Regions from separate parts of the Cytobacillus sp. OWB-43 genome, predicted to be linked through region 2. Evidence: riboswitches for the same ligand, from Rfam matches in the RefSeq annotation. Region 2 holds a riboswitch; each other region holds the start of a gene.
What was found. A riboswitch is a leader RNA that binds a small molecule or an ion and turns the genes downstream of it on or off. The one in region 2 is predicted to bind cobalamin.

Region 1: another riboswitch for cobalamin. It lies ahead of U9M49_RS13500 (hypothetical protein); the one in region 2 lies ahead of U9M49_RS06165 (ribonucleoside-diphosphate reductase subunit alpha).
Region 3: another riboswitch for cobalamin. It lies ahead of U9M49_RS04410 (acyl-CoA dehydrogenase family protein); the one in region 2 lies ahead of U9M49_RS06165 (ribonucleoside-diphosphate reductase subunit alpha).

Annotation. Positions count from the first base shown of each region.
Region 1 covers NZ_JAYEFF010000003.1:163,197-169,562, reverse strand. Annotated here, with positions in the region: gene U9M49_RS13510 (bifunctional 2-methylcitrate dehydratase/aconitate hydratase) at 1-794, opposite strand, end outside; gene mmgD (citrate synthase) at 811-1,932, opposite strand; gene U9M49_RS13500 (hypothetical protein) at 1,877-2,152, opposite strand; cobalamin riboswitch at 2,315-2,518, opposite strand; gene U9M49_RS13495 (MarR family winged helix-turn-helix transcriptional regulator) at 2,747-3,190, shown strand; gene U9M49_RS13490 (MFS transporter) at 3,207-4,418, shown strand; gene U9M49_RS13485 (hypothetical protein) at 4,478-4,663, opposite strand; gene U9M49_RS13480 (aminoglycoside phosphotransferase family protein) at 4,753-5,616, shown strand; gene U9M49_RS13475 (MetQ/NlpA family ABC transporter substrate-binding protein) at 5,699-6,366, opposite strand, start outside.
Region 2 covers NZ_JAYEFF010000001.1:1,277,487-1,283,852, forward strand. Annotated here, with positions in the region: gene U9M49_RS06165 (ribonucleoside-diphosphate reductase subunit alpha) at 1-1,901, opposite strand, end outside; cobalamin riboswitch at 2,065-2,245, opposite strand; gene U9M49_RS06170 (heavy metal translocating P-type ATPase) at 2,776-5,196, opposite strand; gene copZ (copper chaperone CopZ) at 5,280-5,489, opposite strand; gene U9M49_RS06180 (metal-sensitive transcriptional regulator) at 5,503-5,838, opposite strand; gene U9M49_RS06185 (H-type small acid-soluble spore protein) at 5,982-6,164, opposite strand.
Region 3 covers NZ_JAYEFF010000001.1:888,572-894,937, forward strand. Annotated here, with positions in the region: gene U9M49_RS04400 (CoA-acylating methylmalonate-semialdehyde dehydrogenase) at 1-234, opposite strand, end outside; gene U9M49_RS04405 (NAD(P)-dependent oxidoreductase) at 231-1,142, opposite strand; gene U9M49_RS04410 (acyl-CoA dehydrogenase family protein) at 1,157-2,824, opposite strand; cobalamin riboswitch at 3,025-3,210, opposite strand; gene U9M49_RS04415 (YhgE/Pip domain-containing protein) at 3,493-5,304, opposite strand; gene U9M49_RS04420 (efflux RND transporter permease subunit) at 5,291-6,366, opposite strand, start outside.

The DNA of each region.
Region 1 (6,366 bases), on a different contig from region 2:
AGTTTTTGCCCTTTAAACAGAACGTCTTCAAATCCCCAGTTAGGTGCAGATAAGACACTGTTATAGCCCATTTCACCTTTCACAGCCATCATAGCTAACTGAACACCCCTACTTGTCGCATCTCCAGCAGCCCATGATTTTCTTGAACCCGTATTTGGCGCATGACGATATGTCCTTAATGCAGAATTATCCACCCATGCAAGTGATAATGCATGAATCACCTCTTCTTTTGTTGCACCAAGCATCTTTGCCGTAACAGCAGTTGTTGCCACTTTAACAAACAGTACATGATCTAAACCCACGCGATTTAAACTATTATCTAGCGCTAATATTCCTTGAATTTCATGAGCCTTGATCATCATTTCCAGGACTTCAATCATTTTAACTGGCTCTTTACCAACTGAAAGACGTTGCCTACTTAAATAATCTGCAACTGCCAAAATACCACCAAGGTTGTCAGAAGGATGCCCCCATTCAGCAGCTAACCATGTATCATTGTAATCCAGCCAGCGAATCATACAGCCAATATTAAATGCACCTCTAATGGGGTCTAATTCAAATGATGTACCAGGGACTCTTGTTCCATTAGGTACAACCGTTCCTGGCACAACAGGACCAAGTAGTTTTGTACATTCAGGATAATCAAGCGCTAATATTCCACAACCAATTGTATCGAGCAAGATATAATGTGCCGTGCGATAAGCCTCTTCACTTGTTATTTCATAATCCAATACATAATCAGCAATTTCCGTTAAAATAACATCGGTTTCAACCTTTTCATTCGTTTTCAGCATTTACTCGTACTCCTCCTCAATTTGGTAAAGTATGACGTGCACCTGAATAAATGACCCGCGGTCTAAATAAGCGGTTGTTTTCATGCTGTTCAATGACATGGGCACATAAACCAACCGTTCTTGCACTAAAGAAAATCGGTGTGTAAAGTGGGATAGGAATTCCTAACATGCCATATACCGGTGCGGCATAATAATCTAAATTAGGGTATAGCCCTTTCTCAACTTCCATGATTCTTTCTCCTGCTTCACATTTTCGAAGCAACGAATCATCTCCATTTTGTATGGATAACTCCTGTAGAGCTTCCTTCATCATTAATGCTCTTGGGTCCATTTTTTTCATATAAACTCTATGACCAAAGCCCATAATCTTTTCTTTTTTAAATAGTTTTTTATAGAAGAGACCTTCCAAGCCAGCGACACTTTCCGCTTCATTCAACATGTACATAACCGCTTCATTTGCACCGCCATGCAAGCTACCTTTTAAACTTGCAACTGCGCCCGTTAACGCTCCAAATAGATCGGATTGCGTGGAAGCAATTACTCTTGCTGCAAATGTTGAGTTTGGCATTTCATGTTCACTATATAAAAGTAATGATTGGTCAAATACTCTTTCTTCTAAATCGGAAGGTACTCTACCAGTTAACATATAGAAAAAGTTGGCACTATATGATAGGGTTTTATCCGGTTCAATTCTCTCCAGACCTTGTAATATACGATAACTGTTAGCTACAATTGTCGGAACTCCGCCAAGTAGACGATAAGCTCTTTCCTTATTTGCTTGCTTCGACCTATCTTCTAAGGTCGTATCATACCCAGCCAAGCTTGAGATGCCAGTGCGGAGCCCATCCATTGGATGTGTTCCTTTTGGTAAATGAGTAAAAACCTCCATTACGGCCGTCGGTATTTCATAATAGGACTTTAACGTATTAGCTAATGAATTTTTTTCCTCGTCTGTTGGTAATTGATCTTCTAGAAGTAAATGGATAATATCTAAATAGCTTTTCGTTTTTGAAAGTTGAATTAAGTCATAACCTTTTATGACAATCTCTCCATGAACAGTATCTAAAAATGAGATGCTGGTCTCAGAAGCTATGATTCCCTCTAACCCTGGTATATACTTCTCCTCCATGCTCACAATCATTTTCCTCCCATCCAATTACATCGTGCCTGACAATGCTGTAAGCCCTTTCAGCATTCCTTAAATATATTTGGATCTTCTCTTCTTCTACAGAGAGTGTTCGGATGTCTTCTTTATACTGATCTAATACTCTTTTTAAACTATAACTCTCAGCAGAATAGCTGTTCATCATGATCGTTGATTTCATTATGTTCACATAATAAGGAACGGTTCCAAACAAAGCTTTTTCCTCCGTTCTTGCTCACCTTTTTACCATATCAATCCATTAAAAAAACAACTTCTAGAAAGAAGTTGTTAAGTTCAAACGAATACTAAAATAAACATGCGACCTTGGCATGTATTCATTACCCGTACTTAACACCTCCTATATCCACGTAGGAATTGATGTTTACACTAAACAGGCAGGTCTCCTGGCTTATGGTCAACATGATACGAAACCTTCCCATCTCCAATTTTAGGAAACAGTGGTATCTTTCATATCACTCGCAAATACAGTTGCGGGACAGCGACGGAATCCAACCGTACTTCCCTTTTAAGTAAATAGACAAGCGAGCATTCTATTTACACCTATTTTTGAAAATATTCAATTGTTCTATTTAAATATATCAATATTTTAGAAAATTGACAATTATTTTCTTAATCGCACTACTTTTCACTTTAAAATTAACACTTTTTATTATAACAATTTAAATGTCGCCTACAAACATATCTTAAAAGAAATACAATTTTAACATAACATTTACCATTTTACAGAAAAAAATCTATCGCCCATAGACAGACAAGACGGCTTTTTGTTATAGTATATTAGTTACCATTGATAACTATTTTAAATGAGGTGAATATTATTATTGCTAGCCAAAGGTTCTTTCATCACTTTATGATGCTTTATCGCCCTTTTGAGAATAGACTGAACAGCTTATTAACGAAACATCAATTACAACGGGCACAGTGGACAATCCTTTATTATCTCTACCATTTTGGTCCAACAACTTTAGTAGAGATTGCTGCATATCAAGGTGTCGAAAAGCCAACAGTTACGAGGACCATAAATCAGCTTGAGGAATATGGATATGTAGAAAAAATCCCAAGCATGGATAAACGTGAAAAGAAAATGAAAATAACGAACGAAGGTGAACGCATATACAAAAAAATCCGCATTCCGATTGATCAGTTCGAAATGGAAATATTAGAGGGAATCACACCTGAGGAACAAGAAGAATGTATTCGTATTTTTGATAGTATTAAAAGCAATTTGTAAGGAGGAAGAAAAGAATATGAGTTCAACAAAAGAAAAATTATGGACCAAGGACTTTATCACCGTTTCTTCCGTAAACTTTTTTCTAACATTAGTGTTTTATTTATTAATGGTTACGATTGCGGTGTATGCCGTTGAAGCACATCATGCGACCGCCAGCCAAGCTGGCTTAGTTACTGGCATATTTATTATAGGAACATTGGTAGGAAGATTGTTTATCGGTAAATATATTGATCGTATTGGACGGAAGAAGACTTTAATCATTGGCTTACTATTATTTAGTTTATCAACAAGTCTTTATTTTATTGAAATTGATGTCAATTTCTTACTTATTACCCGCTTTATCCACGGTTTAACATTAGGGATGGCAAGTACAGCAAGTGGTACAATTGTCGCTTCAGTTATACCGCAAACAAGGAAAGGTGAAGGAATCGGCTATTTTAGTATGAGTAATACTTTAGCGACAGCAATAGGACCTTTTATCGGTATGTTAATGAGTCAATACACAACTTTTCATACGATTTTCATTTTTTGTTTGATTCTTGGTATTATTGGCCTACTTATCGGGTTAACTGTGAATGTGAAAGAGTTAACTGAAGATCAAAAAGCTCAATTTCAATCATCTGTTTTTCAATTATCTAGCTTTATTGAACCAAAGGCACTTCCAATTGCACTCGTCACATTAACAGTCGCATTTTGTTATTCAAGCGTCTTGTCTTTTATTAACTTTTATGCAATTGAAAAGGACTTAGTAAATGCTGCTAGCTTTTTCTTCTTTGTCTATGCCATCGCTGTCTTACTATCCCGTCCTTTCACTGGTAAATTAATGGACAGCAAAGGGGCAAATTACGTGATGTATCCAGCGTTCATTTTATTTGGAGTAGGTCTATTCTTACTTAGTAATTCATCAAATGGTGTTATGTTATTAGTGGCGGGGGCTTTGATTGGCTTAGGCTTTGGTAATATGCAGTCTTGTACACAAGCGATTGCGGTCAAATTAACGCCATCCCATCGCATGGGGCTAGCTACTTCCACCTTCTTTATCTTTCTCGATGGTGGTTTAGGTTTTGGACCCTATTTATTAGGTTTACTGATTCCTATAACTGGCTACAGTATGTTATACATTTACATGGGGATAGTGTCGATTGCTTCAATTATTCTTTACTTTTTAGTTTATGGACGAACCGAACATAATGGGAGTAAACAGACACATCAAACAGCATCAATGTAAAATAAGGTCTGCTATAATGAAAGAAGAGACTCCACGTAATGGAAGTCTCTTCTTTCTAATTAAAATGGTTTATTCGGTTCATATGTCGGTTGTTGATTCGTCACTTCATACTCATAACTTTTCTCCATTGCTGCTTGTACTTCTTCTGACTGTTCTAATTCTGTATCCATTTGATTGTATTGTTGAGCTTCATTTTGAGCAGCAATAATTTTCTCATCCACTTGATTATCATACTTTTTTTCCATTGCTTTCACTCCCCTTTTATAAGATGTCTCGCCTATTTTCCCCCTCAAAAAAACGATTTATACAAAATAATAAAAAAGGAGACTGTTCCATGAAGGAATTAATTAAAAACCATCTCCCGCATCTTCAGGAAATACAGATTGAAAGCAATCATTCTGGTTGGGATCATCATATTTATATTGTTAATCAAACATATGTCATCCGAATACCAAAAACAAAACAAGTATTAGTGAAAATAAAAAAGGAAATAAAGCTACTTCACCAGCTCTCATATCTTTCTTCCATTATTGAAATACCAAATTATCTTCCATTTTATAATAAAGACGGACAAATGATTGGTGTTTTTTACCACTTCATTAAAGGACAAGCATTATCTCATTCATTGATTACTCCTCCTTTATATGAAGCCAAGCGGTTAGGAACATTTCTTACAGAATTACATCGTCTGGATATAGATGAAGCAAAGAAATGTAATATAGAAGAACTACATAGTGAAAATTATTGGGCGCAATTACATCAAGCCCTGATTAAAAAAATATTTCCGTTCTTAAAAGACGCAGAAAAAGAAGAAATTGATAAAATGTTTTTAGCGGTGTCAAAATTTAAAGAAGCAAAAGTGGTGATTCATGGTGATCTAACAAGTGCCAATATCCTTTATCATCCAAGCAAAAAGGAAATATCAGGAATTATAGACTTTACAGATACGCAAATAGGGGACCCGGCGTTTGACTTTGCAGGGCTATATTGGGATTTCAGAGATCAATTCACCAAAGAAGCTCTCGCATCTTATCAAACAAAATTCAATAAAGATGAAATGTATAGAAGAGTCACTTCCTTTTACGGCTTACAACCAATATTTCACAAATGGTTGAAAAACGTCAATGACCAGGATGAAAAAGTTGTTCGACAATCCATAAGTACAGGAATGACCAAAATACAAATTATGCACAGATAAGTTTAACAGTATTCTACAACTATTATTAGAAACCGGACAAATCCATATAATTTTGTCCGGTTTCTTGCTTATTATTACTTCGTTATTCCATCCACGCTGGCTTTCCAAATCCTTGAAACTCTTCGTCGATAATTTTTTCAAATTCTGCAGACTCGACCACTTCTTTTAAGTCTTTCGCATATTGTTTATCTTCAAAGTCTGCTTTAACTGCAACCACGTTGCGATAATCATCAAGCATATTTTCTAGTGCTAATGCACTTAATAAGTCCATATCGGCTGCCAACGCAAAGTTACCAGGAACTGCAGCAAGATCCACACCCTCAAGAGATCTTGGTAATTGTCCTGCTTCAATCGGTTGAAAAACTAAATTCTTTTTATTCTCCTTCACATCTTTTTCAGATACTGTTAGTGGATCGGCGTTTTCATCAATCGTAATTAGACCTTCGTCATTTAACGTATTTAAAGCGCGTGCTGCATTCGTTGGGTCATTTGGAATAGCAATGGTTGCACCGTCTTTAATCTCATCAATTGAATTAAACACATTCGAGTAAATCCCCATTGGGGCTGTTGGTACAATAATTAATGGTGCTAAGTCCATGTTATTTTCTTTCTCAAAATTCTCCAAGTAAATTGTATGTTGGAAAAGGTTAGCTTGTATATCATCTTCATTTAAAGCTTTGTTAGGTTGGATATAATCGCTAAACTCTACGACAGTTACTTTATATCCTTTTTCCTCTAGACCAGGTACAA
Region 2 (6,366 bases):
TTGAAGATTGGATCAATACTCGGTGTACTACCTGCAATTAATGCAGTTGACGCATTTGGTGCTACCGCTTGTAAATAGCCGTTTCTAATTCCTTTTGCTCTCACTTTTTCCATTAGTCCTTGCCAATCAAGTTCGCTATCAGCATTCAGGTAATCTCTTTTTTCGAAATAGGCACCTGTTTGCCAATCTGAACCATTGAATGCGGGGTAGGCTCCCTTTTCCTCAGCTAGATTCATAGAACTTTCAATTGTTAAGTAAGCAATTTTCTCGTAAAGTCGGTCTGCAAATTCTAATGATTCAGGGCTTTCCCAAACGACCTTATTAGTAGCTAATAAATGATGCCAGCCGAAAGTACCTAAGCCAATCGCGCGATATTTTTTATTCGTTAACTGCCCTTGGATAACAGGGATTTTATTAATATCAATTACATTGTCCAGCATTCTTACTTGAATAGGAATCAATCGTTCTATGACTGCTTCATTCACTGCTTTGGCAAGGTTAATAGAAGACAGGTTACATACGACGAAATCTCCAGGTGTTTTCTCGATGACAATTTTACCATCTTTTGTATACTCTTCTTCTCTTGTTGTTACACTTTGATTTTGAACGATTTCAGTACAAAGATTTGTACAATAGATCATACCTGCATGTGCGTTTGCATTCATACGGTTCACTTCATCCCGATAGAACATAAATGGTGTTCCAGTTTCTAATTGACTACGCATGATAGACTTCATAATATCGATAGCAGGAATTTCCTTCTTCGATAGCTCTTCATTATTGACGCATTCTAGATATTTCATTCTAAAAGTACCTGCACCAACTTCTTCATCATAATAATCTTCTAGTGAGAAGCCCATTTTTTGTCGAACCTCATGTGGGTCAAATAAATACCAGTTACTACGCTCTTCTACTTTTTCCATGAATAAATCAGGTAGACATACACCGGTAAATAAATCATGTGTACGTAATCTTTCATCACCATTATTTAACTTTGCATCAAGGAAAGAGAAGATATCCTTGTGCCAAACGTCTAAATAAACGCTAATTGCCCCTTGTCTTTGTCCAAGTTGATCGACACTTACAGCTGTATTATTTAGTTGTTTCATCCATGGAAGCACCCCAGATGAAGCGCCTTTGAACCCTTTAATCATACTACCTCTACTACGAATCTTACCTAAATAAACGCCGATTCCACCACCATTTTTAGATAGTGCAGCAATGTCTGTATTACTGTCATAAATTGAATCTAGACTATCATCAACTGTTTCGATAAAGCAGCTAGATAGTTGTCCCCAATTCTTACCTGCATTAGATAAAGTTGGTGTAGCTACGGTCATAAATAAGTTACTCATTGCCCAGTAAGCTTCTTTTACTAATTGCAGCCGATTTTTTTCTTCTTGATGCATAAGAATCATTGCAATAACCATCCAGCGTTCTTGAGGCAATTCAAAAATCCTCTTTTGGCGATCTTTTGCTACATAACGATCCGTAAGCATTTTGATCCCGAGATAAGTAAAGAGCTGATCTCTTTCAGGGACAATTTCTTTGCCTAATTCATCAATTTCTTCTTTTGTATAACTAGATAATAAAATAGGACTATAAATATCAATATCACTTAATTGTTGAATTAAAGAATGAAAATCACCATAAGCCTGACCACTGTACCCTCGGTTCTCAGCTGCTTGTTGATAAATCTTCTTTAAATATAAATGGGCAGCCACATATGTCCAATCAGGTTCATTAACATTTATGTAAGAAAGACATTCTAGTATTAACTGATCGTAGAAACTATCTAACTCTAAGTGATTTAATTGATCTGCACGCTTTTCTAACGCACTAATTGGTAAGTTGTTGAATTGTTGATATAATTGTTCAAAATTGACTGTCGTATCAATCATTGTTTTCAAATTCCTTCCTCCTTCAAACTATTTCTATCAAATTTAGGCATAAAAAAAACCGCCCCAGTTACACCTTGAGCGGATCAAACGACAGTATAAATACAAGTGTACAATACACTCTTTTCATCAACTGTCGTTTCATCTTCTCAAGCCCCGAAGAATTGAAACTTTTGATTAAGAAGGCAGGTATCCTGGCTTGTGTATCAATCTACTAAGAGCCTTCCCATTCTTTCAAAAGAACAGTGGTTTCCTCTTTTCGTCACACTTACAGTTGCGGGTACAGCTCCGGCTTATCCGGATTCCCATTTTAAGTCCATTTGGACTCCTTCAACCAATTACTATATGTAGTTGTTAAGAAGTAAAAAAATAACTATATATTGTATCTGAGATTGTATGAGTAATCATATCACATCATTTCATAGAATACAATTTATTTCTTTTATCTAAATCTAAAATATACATTTCGTTCTTTTAGCGGTAAATTTAAGACCATAATAAATAATAGCATTTCTTATTTGTGTAAAAAAGTCTTGAAATCCATTAAAAATTGTTCAAGCTGACCAACTCTACTTTTTTACCTTCAAACGAGTATGCTTAAACCAGAAAAGTAATAGTTTTTTGGTAAATAAATTAAAAAATCATAGAATTGTTGAAATAAATCAATGGTGTTAAAGTTGTGGGGCAAAAATTAATTAAAGGTATATTCCATATTAAAAGAAAATAATTTATCTTAAAGGACAAAATTTTTTTACCAATCTTCTTCATGTCTTCTATAAAAATAGAAAAACAAACTAACTATTTAAATTAGCTTGTTTTTCTCATTCAGTTTATTGTATAGAATGTTTTATAGAAATTCATACGGAACTTGTTATTTTTATCTTACACGTTGCAAACGAAGTGCATTTAATACAACGGACACAGAGCTAAACGCCATCGCAGCACCTGCTAACCATGGTGCTAAGAAACCTGCAGCTGCAATAGGAATACCGATTGTATTATAGCCAAACGCCCAAAAAAGATTCTGTTTAATATTACGAATGGTTTTTTTACTCATCATGATTGCATCAGCAATACTATTTAGATCACCACGCATAAGTGTAATGTCTCCTGCTTCCATGGCAATATCTGTACCTGTACCGATAGCCATGCCGATATCGGCAGTTGCTAATGCTGGGGCATCGTTAATACCATCTCCTACCATCGCTACCTTTTTCCCTTGACTTTGTAGCTTTCTTACTTCTTCTGCTTTCGTTTCTGGTAAGACTTCTGCAATGACTTTTGATATACCTACTTCTTTAGCAATGGCTTGTGCGGTTAACTGGTTATCTCCAGTCATCATAATAACTTCTAACCCCATATCATGTAGCCTTTGAATCGCTTCGTTTGATGAATCTTTTATCGTATCAGCTACAGCAAGGAGGCCTTTTGCTCTACCGTTAATAGCCACAAGCATAGCTGTTTTTCCTTCACCTTCTAATTCTTTCATTTGTTTCGAGAACCAAGAGGAGTCTATCCCATTCTCTACCATTAATCTAACTGTACCAATCAGTACATCTTTTCCTGTAACTTTCGCAGAGATACCATAACCCGGTAGCGCTTCGAAATATTCACTTTTTACTTTTTCTATATTTCTCTCCTCTAACCCTTTCACAATGGCTTCAGCAAGAGGGTGTTCAGATGACTTCTCACTCGCAGCAACAATGGAAAGGAAATGGGCCTCATTTGTTCCAGGCTCGACTATGATATCGGTTAATACAGGCTGACCATTTGTAACAGTACCTGTTTTATCAACCACAACAGTTGTAATTTCATGTGTCATCTCGAGATGCTCTCCACCTTTAAATAAAACACCCATCTCGGCTGAACGGCCAGACCCTGCCATAATTGAAGTAGGCGTCGCTAATCCTAGTGCACAAGGACAAGCAATGACGAGTACAGCAATCATTTTTTCTAACGCACTAGCTACATCACCCGGTTGCAAGAAAAGAAACCATATACAGAAGGTAACAAGGGCAATAGCTACCACAATGGGAACAAAGATGCCCGAAATCTTATCGGCTAACCGCTGAATAGGTGCTTTTGACCCTTGTGCTTGCTCGACTACTTTAATAATTTGCGCAAGCGCTGAATCTTTTCCAACCTTTGTTGCTTCAACTGTTAAATGGCCATTTTTGTTTACAGTTGCTCCTATTACTTCATCACCAGCTTTCTTATCAACTGGCACGCTTTCTCCTGTTAACATTGATTCGTCAACTGCTGAATGCCCTTCAATGATTACTGCATCTACAGGAATTCTGTCACCAGGCTTAATGATAACCATATCGCCTTGCATTACTTGCTCAACAGGGACAATGGTTTCCTTCCCTTCTTTTAATACAACGGCTTTTTTAGCCTTTAAATTCATTAATTTTTTTATTGCTTCTGATGATCTTCCTTTTGCACGTGCTTCAAATAATTTCCCTAACAAAATAAGGGTAATAATAATCGCACTCGTTTCATAATAGAGCTCAACATGATGACCATGTGTTGCATTCATCGATTGTAATGTTAGAAACAAACTATAAAAGTAAGCTGCAGAAGTACCTAATACAACAAGTACATCCATATTCGCGCTACCAGATTTCAATGATTTATATGCACCAGTATAAAATTGCCAACCGATAATAAATTGTACAGGTGTCGCCAAAATTAACTGTATCCAAGGGTTCATTAAAAAATCTGGTAGAAAAATGAATGAAGTGAATTCAAAATGCCCAACCATCGTCCAAAGTAATGGTAGAGAAAGGATAGCAGCAGCGATAAATTTCTTTTGCTGCTTTTTAATATGCTGTTCCCTCACATCATTTGCACTGGCTGTTGTTTTTAGCGAAGCGCTATACCCAATCTTATCTACCTTTGCAATAATTTCTTCAACTGAAACCTGTTCAGGATTGTATTCTACAGTACCTGTTTCTAAAGCTAAGTTCACGTTTGCCTGCGCAATACCGGACTGTTTATTTAAAACTTTTTCGATTCGCGCAGAACAAGCAGCACAAGTCATTCCTGAAATATCAAACTCAGCTTTCTCTAAAACAACTTCGTAGCCTAGATCTTTAATCTTCTGCTGAAATGCATGTTCTCCTACTATTTGAGGGTTATAGGAAATGGTTGCTATTTCAGAAGTGAGATTCACATTCGCTTCGTTTACACCATCCATTTTACTTAACCCTTTTTCGATTCGCGCAGAACAGGCAGCACAAGTCATTCCCGTAATTGGCAAATGAATTTTTTGGTGAGAATCGTCTTGATTAGACATATGCTCCTACCACACCTTTCTTTAAATACTATACCCTACTACCCTATATAAACATTTAAAATAAATCGTGCAAAGCTGCACGATTAAGATTTAACTTCATAACCTTGATCATCAATTGTTTCTTTAATTTGATCAAGCTTTACAGATGAAGCATCAAAAGCAACTTTGACTTCTTTTCTATTTAAATCTACTTTAACCGTGTCTACTCCTTTAAGTTCACCAACACTACTTTCCACCGCTTTCACACAGTGACCACAAGACATTCCTTCTACATGTAAAATTACGTTTTCCATGTTTAAAATCCTCCTATTTTTTCATTAATTTTTGAATTGTAATAAGAAATTCATCTAACACTTCTTCGTCACCTTCATTTATCCGATCAATGACACACCCTTTTAAATGACCTTCAAGTAAAATCTTAGCGACACTATTTAAGGCAGATTGTGTTGCGGATATTTGTGTAATCACATCATCACAATACGTATCTTTTTCAATTAGACCTTTAATACCTCGAATTTGTCCTTCGATACGATTCAATCGAGTGACTAAATTCTTTTTTACTTTATCTGAATGATGACTTCGTCTATCTGCATGCTCTAGGCACATTGTTTCTTCTCTTACCTGATCTTCTTCATATCCCATTGAATCGCCTCCCTTACACATATTATATTATACCCCGGTACCCTATGTAAAGTGAAAGAAATTTTAAATATGGTTCATTTCTCCACTATAAATAAAAAGGTAGGTAGCAGTATCTACCTACACTCTAACATGTTGAATTGTAATTACACTTCATTAAGGTCTGAAATATCTACTTCTGTTCTTTCTTCTAAAGGAATTCCTCTTAAATGAACAGTAACTGTTTTATCATCTTCATGTAACTTATCTATCCATACAGAAGTTCCATTGTATTGAACTTCTACATCACTCGATGATGAAAGTATTTGTTTTATCCTCTTTGTTTCCATATGATTCACCTCTCATAATTGATAAATATATTCTTTAACATTTTAGCCTTTTTATACATTTCGAAAGGAACTCATTTGTTGATGAAGGACTTCTCGACAATATACAATTAAGGTTACTAAGAGATGAAAGGTCTTAACAATGGATTGATTTTAATTTATTCATTTATATCGTGTAAGTTGAAAGGGAAAAGGCAAAATTGAA
Region 3 (6,366 bases), 390 kb from region 2:
AAGATATTGGTAAAGCAGACGCGTTCTATTTGGGACGGGTACTTCAGCCCACTTAGGATAGACCGCAGCAGCAGCTTTGACAGCTAAATCAACATCTCCTTTACCAGAAAGGGGGACGTAAGCAATAATTGTCCCATTCGCCGGATTCGGTACGGCTTCCACTTCCTTACTACTTGAATCAACCCATTCACCATTAATATGGTTTTTCATTGTTGGAATTTCTGTTTTAATCATTCCTTCATCCCCGTTTCTTTGGCATTTTTTGTTTGATCATTTTTCACTTTTTCATAAAGAACAGCCATATCTTGGCTTCCATAACCCTCGTTTTCAGCATGTTTGTATATATTTAATAGTAATTCACTAACTGGCAATTGCAATTCGTGTTCCTTGGCTAAATCAAGCGCAAAACCAAGATCTTTATTTAATAACTGCAAAGTAAAACCGGGACGATAATCTTCGTTTGCGATAAAACTTTTATAGTTTCTTTCATATATCCGACTTTGGCCGTAGCTCACATTCAACATCTCAAATAATTGCGCTAAATTAATGTTGCTTTTTTCTGCCAGATTTAAGGCTTCGCTTACACCAGCAGTATAAAAACCGATAAGTAAGTTATTGATTAATTTGACTGCAGTTCCGCTTTCAATATGTTCGTTCACATGAAAAATATTCTCTCCAAGAATATTTAACAATGGTTGGGATTGCTCGAAAGCTTGTTTAGGACCACCGACCATAATGGTTAAAGTACGATTTTCAGCACCGATTACACCCCCACTGACAGGAGCAGCAAGAAAATGAATCCTCTTCTTTTTTGCTTCTTCTGCTAATTTTTGATTCAAGCTAGGAGCAACAGTACTTGTATCAATCAGGACAATGCCTTCCCGTCCTTTTGTAATCAATCCTTCCTCACCTAAATAGATTTCTTCCACCGCTTTCATTGAAGGTAAGCTTGTGAAAATAAAATTTACTTGCTTTATGATATTATTGATAGATAATCCAATCACACCTCCTGACCTTAGCAATGCCGCTTCAGCATCTTTGTTAAGGTCGACACCGTACACTTCATTGCCTTCTGATAATAAGCTTTGCGCCATCGGTAAACCCATATTCCCTAAACCAATAAAACCGATTTTCTCACCCATCATTTTAGCTCCCTTCATTTCAGTAATTTTGGTTGATCAATAAGTATTTGTGCTAATTGCCTTTTTTTCAATAACAGATTGCTGTAGAGTGGGATTTGGTAATTTTCAATGTTTGCGAAAGCAACGAATCGTTCTTTTTCATCAAGTATCGCTGCTGAAATCAGGCTAATCGTTTGTTGTTTCAAATATTGAAAGCATTGTTCGCATATAATATCAGTCGCTAAATCTTTCCACTTTTGAATTTGTTTTCGATGTTGCAGTTTTGACGTCCGCATATAAGTCGCTTCCATTGTATATAATTCTGTGATGATATTAGCTAAAAGACGTGCATACTGCTGTTCTCTATTAATATCAATCTTTGCATTTGAAACCGCTTCCAAAGACAGCGATAACAGTTCTTTTCCTAACTCAATAAATTGGCTGTTTCTATCTCGGTGTAATGGTGTCGGGGTATTGATTGTGATACCTTTAGATGAGTGTTTGTGAAGTAAGTTTTTTGCTATGGTTAAGCGATTGATTTCGTTTGTTCCTTCAAAGATACGACTGATTCGAGCATCCCTATATAGTCGCTCAACATCGTAATCTCTCATATAACCGTATCCACCGTGAATTTGAACGGCCTCATCTGTTACATGCCCAAGCATTTCAGAGCATCGTACTTTGTTTATGGCACATTCCATTGCGAATGCTTTTAAAGAGGTGATTCCTTCATCCGTTGGAGCTTGATCAATCATATCTGCTGTGCGATAAGCGGCACTTTCACTTGCATAAATAGATGTCACCATTTCAGCTAATTTTTCTTGTATCAACGTAAATTCAACCAGCGCTCTATCAAATTGTTGTCTCTCTTTCGCATAGCTAAGAGAAAAGTTGAAGGCTTGTTTAGCTGTGCCAATATTCGAGAAAGCTAGCTTCAATCTAGCTAGATTTAATATATTCATGGCAACTTGATGACCGTTTCCTTTTTCTCCTAGTATATTAGCGGATGGCACAACGACATCTTCCAATATAAGAGTAGCTGTTGATGATCCATGAATACCCATCTTTTCTTCTTCTGCACCAATAGATACGCCTGCTGTGTTTTTTTCAACAATAAAAGCAGTCATCCTGTCATTTGTTTGGCAAAACACAACAAACACATTTGCTATGTGAGCATTGGTAATCCATTGTTTTTCCCCATTTATTATCCAACTATCACTCTTGCTGTTGTAAATAGCTCTTGTTTTAGGTGAAAGTGCGTCTGATCCAGCTCCTGCTTCCGTTAAGGCATAAGCACCAATCCAATCCCCAGAGATGAGTTGTGGTAAATACTTTTGTTTTTGTGCTTCTGAACCAAAATAAACATACGGTAATGTGCCAACACCTACATGAATATTATAGGAAACACTAAAAGCCCCACCGTATCCTATCTTTTCAGCAATAAGCCCGGATAATTTTTTACCAAGTGCAAACCCGCCATAATCTTCAGGTACATCAATAGCAAGTAGACCAAGTTCCCCTGATTTTTTAAACAGATTCTTAGCCACTTCATAGTTCTTATTTTCTAATGAATCCATTTGGGGCAACACATCATTCTTAATAAATAATTCTGCCGTTTGTGCAATGAGTTGTTCCTCTTCAAGAAAATCTTCAGGAGAAAAAATATCTCCCTTTTCTTCTAGCGTTTTTTTTAGCTTCGCCATCGTGCACTCCCTTTACATCTTTCTATCTCCTTTGATTGAGCGCTTGCTCAAATCAGTAGTAAGAAGCAAACCTCCTTCAAACAAAAAACAACTCCTATTAAAAGAAGTTGTTAAGTAACGAGTGGACAAACAAATAAACATGTGTAGTGTTATATACATGTTCTTCTATCCGCACTTAACACCCCCTATCCGCGTAGGTAATGATGTTGGCTAAAACAGGCAGGTCTCCTGGCTTATGGTCGTGGCGGATTTGCTCCTTCCCCATTCAATAATGAATAAGTGGTTATGTACAATCCGCTCGCAAATACAGTTGCGGGACAGCACCGGAGTCTAACCGGTTTCCCTTTTAAGCTTGATGAACAAGCACCTGTTTATTTAGCTTATTTAGTTTTCACACTAACAATATATCAATTTTTCGGAAAATTTACAATTTATTTTTTAGAATATGTATTCTCAGCTTAAAACGATGAAAAAGTTAGGCTCTTTATCATTTTTCTTCCAACCACAATATAAGCTAGATTCATTGATTGAATCCACTCCTACAACCCGAGTAGAAGAAGGTCAAATTCTTCATTTTGACCTCGTTTTATGTAACATGAAAGGTTAAATAAATTTACCCCCTAAAAGAGAAACACGCCTCCTAGATTGCAGAGGCGTGTTTTTCAAGTTTACTTAAATAAGTTAAGAAGTTTCTCGAAGAATCCTACTTTATCTTTTGTTTCTTTAACATCTTCTTTGTTATCTTTTATTTTAATCTTATCTGTTTGAATGACAAATTGGACTAGTTCCAACTTATCATTATTTTTATCTGATACAAAAGAAATTGGCTCATAATCAGATTTATCATATTGCGATATCATTTCATCAACTTCTTTTGTCACCTCATCAGGAATGCCTTTAGTTGCATCATGTAATTGTCCAGTTCCATTATGAAGCGAGCTAGCTCCTTTCGTTAGTTGCTCAGCTCCAGATAGAGAACCGCTAATTCCTTCATGGATGTCATTATATGATGTACTTAATTCAGAAACACCGCCTGTATAAGCAAGTAACCCTTGGTGGAATTGATTATAGTTAGATACCATTTCTTCAACACCAGATGTCAATTGTTTTAAACCTTCATCAATGTCAATTTGAAGAATAGATTCATCTATATTAGATGATATTGCACGGAGGTTACCTGCTGCTTCTCTCATTGATTGACTAAAGGTTGATAGAGGTTCAACCATGTCTGTAAGGTTATCTTTGGCTAGTAGTAGAACTTCTTGAGCAACTTTTGTCCCTCTATAGGTTTCTACCAATTGATCAATTACCTCTTTATCCGCATTACTTTCATATAATTTATTTATCTCTTTATCTGAAATTTGGTTATCTGGTATCTGCTCCAGAGCACGGTTGATTTGTGTTTTTACCTCATTGTAATTAACAACTACTTGGTCTACATCATTAGCTGCTTGTTCTAGATTATCCGTCACCTCAGGCAGATCGATTGTTACATTCTCGAGTTCCCCAATACCACTCACGCCACTGGCTTGTTTAATCTCATCTTTAATCAATGATAAAGTATTATTTATTTGTGCTGATCCTTCAGTTAATCGGTCACCAGACTGACTTAATTCATTTAGTCCTTTTTTATATTGTGCAGACCCACCCTCTAATGACCGTAAGCCTGATGAAAGTTCATTCATTCCTATTTCTAAGTCTCCGACACCATGATGAATGTCACCAATTGCCTCAGTTAATGAGTGAAATTCACTCGTCAATTCTTCAGTATCTGGGCTATCAATGGCAAGTGAAGCAGGTAAAGCAGATATTTGCACACCTTCTGTTTCAAAATGATTTGTTTCTGCCTCAATCGTAAATACTTCTTCCTGCTCAGGCATAACGGTAAAAGTGAGCTGCTTATCTTTGCCGGATTGTGCAACAGTGGCATTCTCAGCTTTTATATCCTTAAATTTTTCAGTGTTCAGCGGTACGCTAATTTGCAGCATATAATTTTCAGAGAATGAAGAACGCTTACCTTCATTCGCTTCTACAGCAATTTCCATTTTTATATCGCCAGATTTACCAGCTAAATTTTCTGGATTAATCTTTTTATTATTAAGGTAATAATTAATTGTAAAACGCCAAGGTAACTCAGAGTTATTTGGTAAGTTTCCTTGATAATAATAATTTTCTTCTCTTGCTTGTAATGTGATCTGATTATTTTCTTTGCTAATTTTTGATGTGTCAGTTAGATTTTTAACTTTTTCGTAATTTCCAAAATCCTCAATCACACCAGGTTCTATCATTTCAAAAGAATTGACAACATATAATTCGGTTAGGTTACCGTCTGCTAGCAAGTTAGCATAAATCACTTCATTTTTGTTTGCTACTTTCCCTTTACTCATTCCATCTTTAACAGGTTGTGATTCTGCATGTATATTCATCACAGGAAAGAAAAATAGAGAAGCAGTGATAAGCATCCATTTAATGATCTTCATGTTTTTCCTCCTTGTTACTAAAGTCCATTTGAAGAGATGTTTTTTGAATCAATTTATCACATAGTAATAATAATCCAGGTAGAAAAAGTATAACGAGTAAAAACGCGAGCAATGCTCCTCTACCTAATAATAATCCTATAGAACCGACGATTGGATTTGAGGAAGTTAGCCATAATATAAATCCGACACTTGATAATATGGACGCTGAAACGATAATGGAAAATAATTTCTTATCAATTGTTTTTCTCATCGCTTGTTTTGGAGATAACTTTCCACGATTATGCTTATAAGTCTCTGTTAATAAAATGGCATAATCGACCGTTGCTGCAAGCTGTACAGTGCTAACGATGAGATAACCAATAAATACTAATGACGTATCGGTAAAATAGGGTATGGCGAGATTAATCCAAACAGAAGCTTGTATTGTTAATAATAAAATAATCGGTAATGATAATGATTTGAATGTGACAAGTAACACGAGTCCAACCGCGATAACGGTTAAAGTATTTACTAAAGAATTATCTTCTGTAACAGTTGATTTCATATCATAAAGTGCAACACTTTCGCCTAAAGTTAACGCTTGATTACCAAAATAGTTAGTACCTATTTCCCTTATCTCTTCTACTAATTGAAAAGGAATATCTCCTTCTGTTCCTGCATCAGTATTAATGATGATTCGACTGTAATTATTAGATAAGAATTGTTCCTTTGCTTCCTCCTCCAAATATTCTTGCGGAATAGTCGAACCAACCATATTCGCGTATCCAATTACATTTGAGACATGGTCAACCTCTTCAATAGATTCGATCATTTCTTTTTCTTTACCTATTTCATTATTAGGTACCAATAATACTACAGCGGTTGATTCGCCAAATATTTCTTCTACTTTTTGGATGTCTTGCCCTAATCTAGTACTATCAGGTTGATCCCCCATTCCATAAGTAAATGAGGTTTCTTTTTGTGCTAAAAAGCTAGGTATAATGAGAAGTAAGACGAAAATCAAGACTGGAAACCTTAACTTTAATGTTTTTTTTCCAATACCTTTAAAATTTGGTATTAATG